Regions from separate parts of the Pseudoalteromonas sp. Angola-4 genome, predicted to be linked through region 2. Evidence: predicted binding sites of a transcription regulator. Region 2 holds the regulator's gene; each other region holds the start of a gene.
What was found. Region 2 encodes sigma-54, which starts transcription at its own class of promoters, with help from an activator protein. Its sites were predicted from a motif close to GTTGGCACGNNNNTNGNNT; they were not measured.
Positions count from the first base shown of each region.

Region 1: dps (DNA starvation/stationary phase protection protein Dps) is a predicted target of sigma-54. The motif match lies at 1,475-1,493, and genes of this name have one in related genera.
Region 3: PSH48_RS00815 (EF-hand domain-containing protein) is a predicted target of sigma-54. The motif match lies at 1,159-1,177, and genes of this name have one in related genera.

Region 1 covers NZ_JAQREK010000020.1:51,993-55,166, forward strand. Annotated here, with positions in the region: gene PSH48_RS18070 (DUF2189 domain-containing protein) at 1-76, shown strand, start outside; gene PSH48_RS18075 (nucleoside-binding protein) at 166-945, opposite strand; gene dps (DNA starvation/stationary phase protection protein Dps) at 1,557-2,072, shown strand; gene PSH48_RS18085 (alkaline phosphatase PhoX) at 2,325-3,174, opposite strand, start outside.
Region 2 covers NZ_JAQREK010000009.1:62,485-65,658, reverse strand. Annotated here, with positions in the region: gene lptB (LPS export ABC transporter ATP-binding protein) at 1-598, shown strand, start outside; gene PSH48_RS11850 (RNA polymerase factor sigma-54) at 668-2,167, shown strand; gene hpf (ribosome hibernation promoting factor) at 2,195-2,482, shown strand; gene PSH48_RS11840 (PTS sugar transporter subunit IIA) at 2,487-2,939, shown strand; gene rapZ (RNase adapter RapZ) at 2,959-3,174, shown strand, end outside.
Region 3 covers NZ_JAQREK010000001.1:177,476-180,649, forward strand. Annotated here, with positions in the region: gene PSH48_RS00805 (response regulator) at 1-108, shown strand, start outside; gene PSH48_RS00810 (PA4780 family RIO1-like protein kinase) at 127-981, opposite strand; gene PSH48_RS00815 (EF-hand domain-containing protein) at 1,236-1,511, shown strand; gene PSH48_RS00820 (hypothetical protein) at 1,523-1,975, shown strand; gene PSH48_RS00825 (MFS transporter) at 2,104-3,174, opposite strand, start outside.

The sequences.
Region 1 (3,174 bases), on a different contig from region 2:
GCCTTTGCTTAGTTACGCCAGTTGGCATGCTTATATTGCAGTTATTAAAACCAAAAAACCTCGTGGTTACGAGTAACAACCAACCACTTAAAGTTCCAACCACACTGACCAAAAATAGCGCCAAAAGGCGCTATTTTTTTATTAACCTAGCAAAGCAAGCTGTGCTTAAAATACCCAAATAGCATGTAAAAAGGGCTGGTTTTCTATTTTATTAGTCCCTAACTTGTTGTACCAATAGCGCCACTCTACCCCTACCATTAACTGCTGCGGGTTTAAATTAAAGTTTTGCCCTACATCCCAATGCACAGCGGGTTGAGCAAGCAACCACTCATTAACTTTATTGCCTAGTTCGTCATCACGCCCAGAAATATATTCTACGTGGCCGGTAAAATAAAATGCTTGGCTAGCTAGTGTAAAAGGTGCACCCCATGCAAGGTCTATAAAAATGCTGTTGTCTTGCTTGGCTAGCTGATCTTTTTGCACGCCGCCGTTGGCATCAATGTAACCTGCAAAAGTAGTTGTTAAAAAATCAAAACCTGGGGCATCCCAGCTGAGCTTTATGCCTGGGGTATATTTCATTAATCCCTCTTCACCGGCGTTTATACCAAACACTAAACCTGTGTCTTTTATTGCACCATAACGCACAGAGGTATCAAAGGCTTTTGATAAGCTAAGTGTTGTGTACCACTCGCCATATATACCCGTATCTTGAAAACCATCACTAAGGCTGTCGTTTAAAAAGTCGATAAAAAAGTAGTTATCACCTAAGTCATGCTCTGAGGCATGCTCTATGGTGTAGGTGCGTGTAAATGACGACTCCCCGGTAAAGGGATTTAAGGCATCGCCAAAATTTGTGTGAAGCTGTGTGACGCTCCAATTTTCTGCTAGTGCTGAGTGAGACAAAAGCAGTATAGATGTTGTAAACAGTGTTTTTAAAAAATTCATGATTTATTTACATAACCCCAATTAAAATGCGGCGGGAGTATATCAGTGAGCATTCACCAACTAAAGAGATTAAATAAGTACAAAGGCTGATTTTTAAAATCTAAGCAGTAAAGCCCAGTAGGGCGACTTTAAAAGAGCAGCGTTAGCCCTGTATAAAACACCTGAATTAATCATTACGCAGGTAATAAATAAGCACCTTTATATTTTGTATACCCTTGCTTAGCTTATTTACTGGGTTTTATTTAGAGGTTGTAGCGCGTGCAATATTAAGGTGAGCTTTAAAGGCGATTTAATAACGGCGTGAATTGTAAGGCTAGGTACTTTAGGTAGCTGTATTACACAGACTATACCTTATTGAGCATAAACAAATTTCAACTCAATCGATAAACAGCCACAGCTTTTTTACTACTGTGCACAATTTACAAAAATAAGTGCATAAAATTCATATTCTACGTCTCTCCCTTTTTAACCCTACGTACCCAATGAAAAATAAAGCATTAGGTATCAACAACTTAAATAAATAAACTTGGTAGGCATAGGCTTTGCTTCATGTATTGCAAGTTAAATGGTAGCAATGGCTACATACAACAAATTACACAACGGGAGACATTATGAGTAACTCACAACACCCAATTGAATTTACAGCCCCAGGTATGGATAACGAATCAGCAAAAAAAACAATTGAAACACTCGATAACCGACTCGTAGCGCTTTTAGACTTACAACTTACTTTAAAGCATATTCACTGGAATGTAGTAGGCCCAAGCTTTATTGGTGTGCATGAAATGTTAGACCCACAAGTCGATGCTATTCGCGAAATGACCGACACCATCGCAGAGCGTATTGCTACATTAGGCGGTACGCCACAAGGTACACCTAAGTCAATTGTAGATCGCCGCACATGGGAAGAATACTCATTAGGTAAAGCCTTTGTAGTAGAGCATTTAGGTGCATTAGACAAAGTATACAGTGGCGTAAACGCCGACCACCGCAAAGCCATTGGCACGCTGTCTGAATTAGACCCAGTATCAGAGGATATGATCACCAGCCAGCTAGGTGACTTAGAGCAGTTTCAATGGTTTGTACGTGCACACATTGAATCGTCTGCAGGTAAACTAAATCATTAATTTATTACCCACTTTGCCATACAAGGAATGTTAATAAGAGTTAAAGGACTAATAAAGATACAAGGATACGTTACATAAGTAGGTACAGGATGAAGTGCAAACTACAAGGACTCGTTGCTTATTACATAAAGGATGTAGTAAATGCACCAAGGATGACTAAAGCTTGCTAACGGATTTGGTAAACCTACAAGGATTGTTAAAATACAAACGCCTAGTATAAGGCATGCTAAGCGTTTGTATTTTTTTACCACTTTAAAGCTTAAAACTATCCCACGGACCAGTAATAGCCAACGTTTTAGTTGGCATGTATACGTTTACAAACAAGGTTTGCCCGTCAGGTGAAAAACACGCCCCAGCAAGCTCTGTTTGCGCATGCAATTTAGCAAAGTTATACACCTCTCCTTTGGGTGTTACCCCGCGTAAATGGTTATTCACCGTGTCTGTGTATTGATCCTCACATACAATTAAATGCCCGTTAGGTGCTACCGTTAAATTATCACCAAAGTTGTATAACGACTCGTTTGTACTTTCTACAAATAGTTGTATTTTACCAGGCTCATTTTGCTCTAACTCAGTGCCTTCGTTTTTTGAAGGTGTGTACTTCATTACCTGACCTAACTGCTTTTTGCCCCCATTAGTACAGCAAAAATAAAGCTCATTTTTACCCCAATGTATTCCCTCTCCTCGTGCAAATAAGGCTGCACCTTTTTTATAACCTTGCTTACGTAGGTCATCATTTGGGCTTTTAGGGTCTGTGAGCGTTATCCATTCAACTAAAAGGTCGCTGTGTAATGGCATGGCTGGTGAGTCCCAATTTCGGCTATCAAACTGAGGCTGGTTTTTAATTACCATCGCTTGCAATGTGCCGCCTTTATTTAACTTATCGCGATGATGAGGAATAAACCGATAAAACAAACTATCGCCTCTATCTTCAGTTAAATAAACAATACCAGTTTGTGGGTCTATTGCTGCGGCTTCATGATTAAAGCGGCCCATATCATATAATGGCTCTGGCTTAATTAGGCCTTTGGCGCTGGCTGGTACCTCAAAAATGTAACCGTGAGATTGAGACAAGCCATCGCTTTTATCCATAACGGTTTCT
Region 2 (3,174 bases):
CACCACCTTTTACATGATTGTAGGATTAGTACCTAGCGACAAAGGTAAAATTTCTATTGATGATAACGACATTACGTTATTACCTATGCACAGCCGCGCCCGTTTAGGCATTGGCTATTTGCCGCAAGAGTCATCAATATTTAGAAAGCTGACAGTTTATCAAAACTTAATGGCTATTTTAGAAACGCGTAAAGAGCTCAATAAAGCCGCGCGAGAAGAAACGCTTAACAACTTACTTGATGAATTCAGTATTCAGCATATTCGCGATAGCCAAGGTATGGCGCTTTCTGGTGGTGAACGCCGCCGTGTAGAAATTGCCAGAGCACTGGCAGCAAACCCTAAATTTATTTTATTGGATGAGCCTTTTGCTGGTGTTGATCCGATTTCAGTGTTAGATATAAAGAAAATAATAGAACATCTTAAAAACCGTGGCATTGGCGTATTAATTACCGATCACAATGTAAGAGAAACCCTTGATGTTTGTGAAAAAGCCTACATTGTTTCTCATGGGGAGCTAATTGCATCTGGCACCCCAGAACACGTATTAAATGACAAAACTGTACGCGATGTTTATTTAGGCGAGCAATTTAGGCTGTAACATTTAAGCCACACCTACAAGCATCTGCTAATATTAATTATAACAACATAAAAGGATTGTTAGAGATACATGAGGCAATCATTACAGCTGCGCATGGGCCAGCAACTTACAATGACTCCACAATTGCAACAAGCGATTCGCTTGCTGCAGCTCAGTACATTGGATCTCCAGCAAGAAATACAAGAAGCACTTGATAGCAACCCGCTATTAGAAGTAGAAGAGCAAGATTACACGGAAGAGTCGGCTGGAAAAAATGAACAAAAAGCAGATACGGATGATGTAACCGTAAGCGCATCGGCTGACGGTACAACCAGCGAGTACGAGCAAGACAGTGGCGAAGCTTTAAATAAAGACACCGTTAGCGATGATATGGCAATGGATGTAACCTGGGATGAGTACATGAGCGCAGCCCCTGCGGCATCCTCAGGCCCAATGCCGGAAGATGAGTCTATTTATCAAGGTGCCTCTACTGAAACGCTACATGAGTATTTAATGTGGCAGCTTCAGCTTACTCCTTTTAGCCCAACTGACGAAGCCATTGCTATTGCCATTGTAGAAGCTGTAGATGACTCGGGTATTTTAACGCTAAGTTGCGAAGAGATTTTAGAGAGCTTTAACCAAGAAAACGATGACGAAGTTGAAGTTGAACTTGATGAAATAGAAGCCGTTTTAAAGCGTATTCAGTTATTTGACCCTGTAGGTATAGCCGCGCGCAGTTTACAAGAGTGCTTGTGTATTCAGCTAAACCAGTTTGATAAAGACACCCCTTTTATAGAACAAACTAAAATGATCTTAACCGATCACATTGATCTATTAGCGGCACGCGACTATCGTACATTAATGAAAAAGACTAAGCTTAAAGAAGACGAGCTTAAAGAGGTCATGACCCTAATACATACCCTCAACCCAAAACCTGCAGATACAATAGTAAGGGAAGAGTCGGAGTATGTGATACCAGATGTGTCGGTTAAAAAAATAAAAGGCCGCTGGGTGGTAGAGCTAAACCCAGATAGCATGCCAAAAATACGCGTAAATAGTCAGTACGCGGCTATGTCACGTACCGTAAAATCAAGTGGTGATAGCCAGTTTATTCGCTCTCACTTACAAGAAGCTAAATGGTTTATAAAAAGCCTTGAAAGCAGAAACGACACGCTGCTTAAGGTAACAAACTGTATTGTAAAACAGCAACAGGCATTTTTTGAACATGGCCCCGAAGCCATGAAGCCAATGGTTTTAAACGATGTTGCTGAAATGGTAGAAATGCATGAATCGACAATTTCGCGTGTTACTACGCAAAAATATATGCATACACCACGTGGTATATTTGAGCTTAAGTATTTTTTCTCAAGCCACGTAAGCACTGAAAATGGCGGCGAGTGTTCATCAACCGCAATACGTGCCCTAATTAAAAAGCTAATTGCCGCGGAAAACTCAGCTAAACCATTGAGTGATAGTAAAATTGCGGATATATTGGCAGAGCAAGGAATTAAAGTAGCTAGACGCACAATAGCAAAATACCGTGAATCGCTAGCTATTCCACCGTCAAATCAGAGAAAGAGTTTGATATAAGACGTAAAAAACAAAGAGGAAATGCTTATGCAACTAAACCTAACTGGTCGTCACGTAGAAGTAACTGATTCACTTAGAGACTATGTAAATAATAAATTTGCAAAGCTAGAAAGGCACTCAGATCATATTAGCAATGTGCATGTCATTCTCGATGTAGAAAAACTCAACCAAAAAGCAGAAGCGACTATTCATGTAAGTGGCGCAGATTTATTTGCCTCAACAGAGCACCAAGATATGTATGCCGCTATAGACTCGTTGATTGACAAGCTCGATCGTCAAGTCATAAAACATAAAGAGAAGCTTGCTAGACACTAATATTATGAAATTAAGTACATTAGTATGCCAGGACTGCAGCAAAGCTGCGGTCCTTTTTAGTAGTAAAAAAAGAATTTTAGAGTTTATCAGTGAGCTTGCTCATGAAAAGCTCCCCTACTTACCACAACAAGATATTCTTAATGCGCTGGCAAGCAGAGAAAAGCTAGGCAGTACTGGTATTGGCCGGGGTATCGCCATTCCTCATGGCAGAATGGGTGGCGTAGAAGAGCCGCTGGCTTTAGTACTTGTTAGCGACACTCCTGTTAACTTTGATGCTATTGATAACTGCCCTGTTGATATTTTTGTTGCACTCATCGTACCAGATGGCGATAACCAACAGCACCTAAAGACTCTGGCAACCATAGCTGATAAACTGAGCAACAAAGAATTTTGTAAACAGCTGCGTAGTGCTAAAACCGATGCAGAGCTGTATCAAGTAATTGTTGATCAATCGTAGTAAATACTAAGGGCTATAAATGGAGTTAATTATCATAAGCGGCCGTTCTGGTTCAGGTAAGTCGGTTGCTTTACGCGTGGTTGAAGATTTAGGCTATTATTGCGTAGATAATATTCCGGTCAACCTACTGCCCTCTTTAGTGCGAAGTGTTTCAGATAACTATGACAAAATAGCCGTTAGCATAGATGTTCGTAATATTCCCAAAGAACAAGACGAATTTAACGATATTCTCGAG
Region 3 (3,174 bases), on a different contig from region 2:
GACAGCCACATAAAAAAGTTACGTAAAAAGCTTGATGAAGTAACGCAAACCGACAGCGTTATTCAGTCGGTTTACGGTGTGGGCTATCGGTTTGTTCACCCTCAATAGCTAAACGTGAACGCAGTTTTACTCATCGTCAGCGTTTTTAATACGCTCTAAACGGTCGAACTCTTCGTATTCGGCCGCTTGTATTTCATCGAGTACCGCATCTACGTCTGCAGATTCGTTACTGTCTTCAAATTCTCCGCTGAGCACAGTGTTTGGCGTTAAGCTAGCCTCTTCAAACAGTGCCCACATTTCTTTAGCGTAATGGGTGTTTAATAGGCTAGGTGCAAACTGCGCATAATAACGGCGTATGTTGTTTACATCGCGCGTAAACATTGCTTGCGCACTGTTATTGGCTGCGGCGTTTACAGCTTGTGGAAGGTCAATAATTACAGGCCCTTTACTATCAACAAGTACGTTAAATTCCGATAAGTCACCGTGGATAATACCAGCGCACAGCATTAATTTAATATAATGAACCATCATACTGTACTGCTCAATAGCGTCTTGCTGTGTAAGGGTCACATGCCCTAACTGTGGAGCAACATCTCCGTCTTCATCGCACACAAGCTCCATTAACAACACGCCATCAATACAGTAATAAGTATCAGGAACTCTGACGCCAGCGCGTGATAAACGTGAAAGCGCGTCTACTTCTGCATTGTGCCAAATTTCTTCTTCTAGTTGTCGCCCATAACTAGAGCGTTTATCCATGGCGCGGGCTTGGCGTCCGCCTCTTACTTTTCGGCCTTCTTGATACTGAGCTGCCTTTTTAAAGCTGCGTTTAACGGCATCTTTGTAGACTTTAGCACAGCGAATTTCGCCACCGCTGCGCAGCACAAATACATCCGCTTCTTTACCGCTCATTAAGCGGCTTATCACTTCATCAATTAGGCCATCATCAACGAGTGGCTGGAGGCGTTTAGGTATTTTCACTGCGATACAACTAGAAAAATTGGAAGATTAAACATGTATGTTAATAAGTCCTTAGTATGTTAGCTCTCAAAACAGGTGTTGAAAGTGGTTTTAAGTAATTAGTTATCACAATAACCGAAATACCGAATAAGGTAAAAATAACATGATAAAAATCGGATTTATTTTTATTTCCTTATTGTTTGCACAATGTTTGCGTTTTTTAAGCGTACTTTATATTCATACCCTTTATTAATATTTAACCCAAGGTGACCACGATGAAGCATTTTTCTACTTTTGCCGTTGCTGCATTATTATCAATGGCTTTTTCAGCCAATGTTGCAGCCAGAGGCGGTGATAACCCACCACCTAAACCTGACTTTTCAAGCATAGATGCAGATGGTGACGGTGTGATTAGCCTTGCAGAATTTAGCGAAAGTGCGCCACCGCAAGGCGATGCGCAAACTATTTTTGACGAAATAGATGCCGATGGGAATGGCGAAATTAGCGAACAAGAATTAAGTGAACACAAGCCACCACGCCGCGCACGTTAAGGGAGAAAAATATGATCAACAGTATTGGTAGCTCAGCGAGTTTTATGACTCAACAATCTAGCCAAGTAAGCGCTTTAACTTCAGAGCAAACTGAGTTTGTTAAAGAAACACTTGCAGAATTTGATGCACAAAACCTAAGCACGGAAGATGCGCAAAGTATTCAAGCTGCATTTGAAGAGCAGGGGAGCTCACCGACAAAAGAGTTGGCTGATTTAATGAGCGAACTTGATTTTGACGCTAAAAGTATTGGCGATGCAGGACGCCCTGAAGGACAGCGCCCGCCACCGCCGCCGCAAAACTCTTTAGAATCTGTTGATACTGACGAAGTGGTTAGCTACTTAGATGAGTTATTAACTGAGTATTCAAGCCAGCTATCTGATGAAGATAAAGAATCAATTCTTTCATCGGTACAAGAAAAATTTGGCTTAAGTGAAGGTGATTCACTGCTAAATGTAACTGCTTAGGTGTTATAACTTGAGGTAAAGCTGACTGTTTATCCTTAGGTCTTAAGTCCAAAGCCCGGCAATTATTTTGTTGGGCTTTTTTATTATACCAATTCGCTTAATTGATGACGTATTATTGCGCATTGATATTACTCTGCTTGAGGCAAAAAAATCGCGCTAATAGCCCCTAACAAACCGAGCAGGCTATACAACAAAATAAGCTGTGCGGTTGATAAAAATGCTTCTAAAAGCCCTATACTGCCTAACATTAAAAGCAAAATGCCTATTACAGTATTACTAACCGACACGTAATCAGTGCGTTTATTGCCTTGTGCCATATCTACTAAATAGGTTTTACGCCCGAGCCGTACGCCTTGATGAGCAATGCAAAGCAAAAAATAAAAACCAGGTATTACCCAAGCATATTCAAACAGCTGGCTATACCATGTGGCTATTACAAACACACTCACCCCGTTTATGGTGACAAGTAACGCACTGATCACAAGCACCTTTTGGCTAGAAAAATCGCTGAGTCTTCCCCATATTGGCCCAGAAATTAAACTTGCTAAGCCAGACACGGCTAAAAATACTGCCAATAATGAAAATTCAAACTGCTGAGAGCTTGCTAAAATAATATAAAAAGGCGCGCTTAGGGCTGAGCAAAGTAAAAAGGCGCGGGTAATTACAAAGTGTGCAAATTGTTTATCTTGATAAAGCAGCTTTAATTTACTTAGCGCATTTAAAAAGCCATTTTTACCGCCTTGTGTCGCCCCTTTGTATTCGTTTATGCGGCTATAAAAAAGTGCAGCAACAACCCACAAAACGGCGCCTAAACACAGCGCAATTAATACCGTATTTTGCTCTTTTTGCCCCGAAAAAAACCACATCATTAAACCAAAAGTGAGTGTTGCAAAGCCAGCTATACTTGCCGCCAGGCCACTAATATTGCCCCGCTTTTTTTTAGGAATAACTTTACCTAATACATCTTTAGCGGCAATAGAATTAAACCCGCGGGCGAGGCTAAAGAGCACCAGCAGAGCTAAAATTGCATAGCCAGCCTGAGCGCCTTCTAGCACAAATGAAACACCAACCATAGCGCCAATACATACCGCTTGGGCAAATGCACCGCAAACCCATACCCACTTTCTTACAGAGAGTTTACGGATAATATTGGCTATCGCTAATTGTGGTAATAAAGAGCCAGATTCTCTTATAGGCAC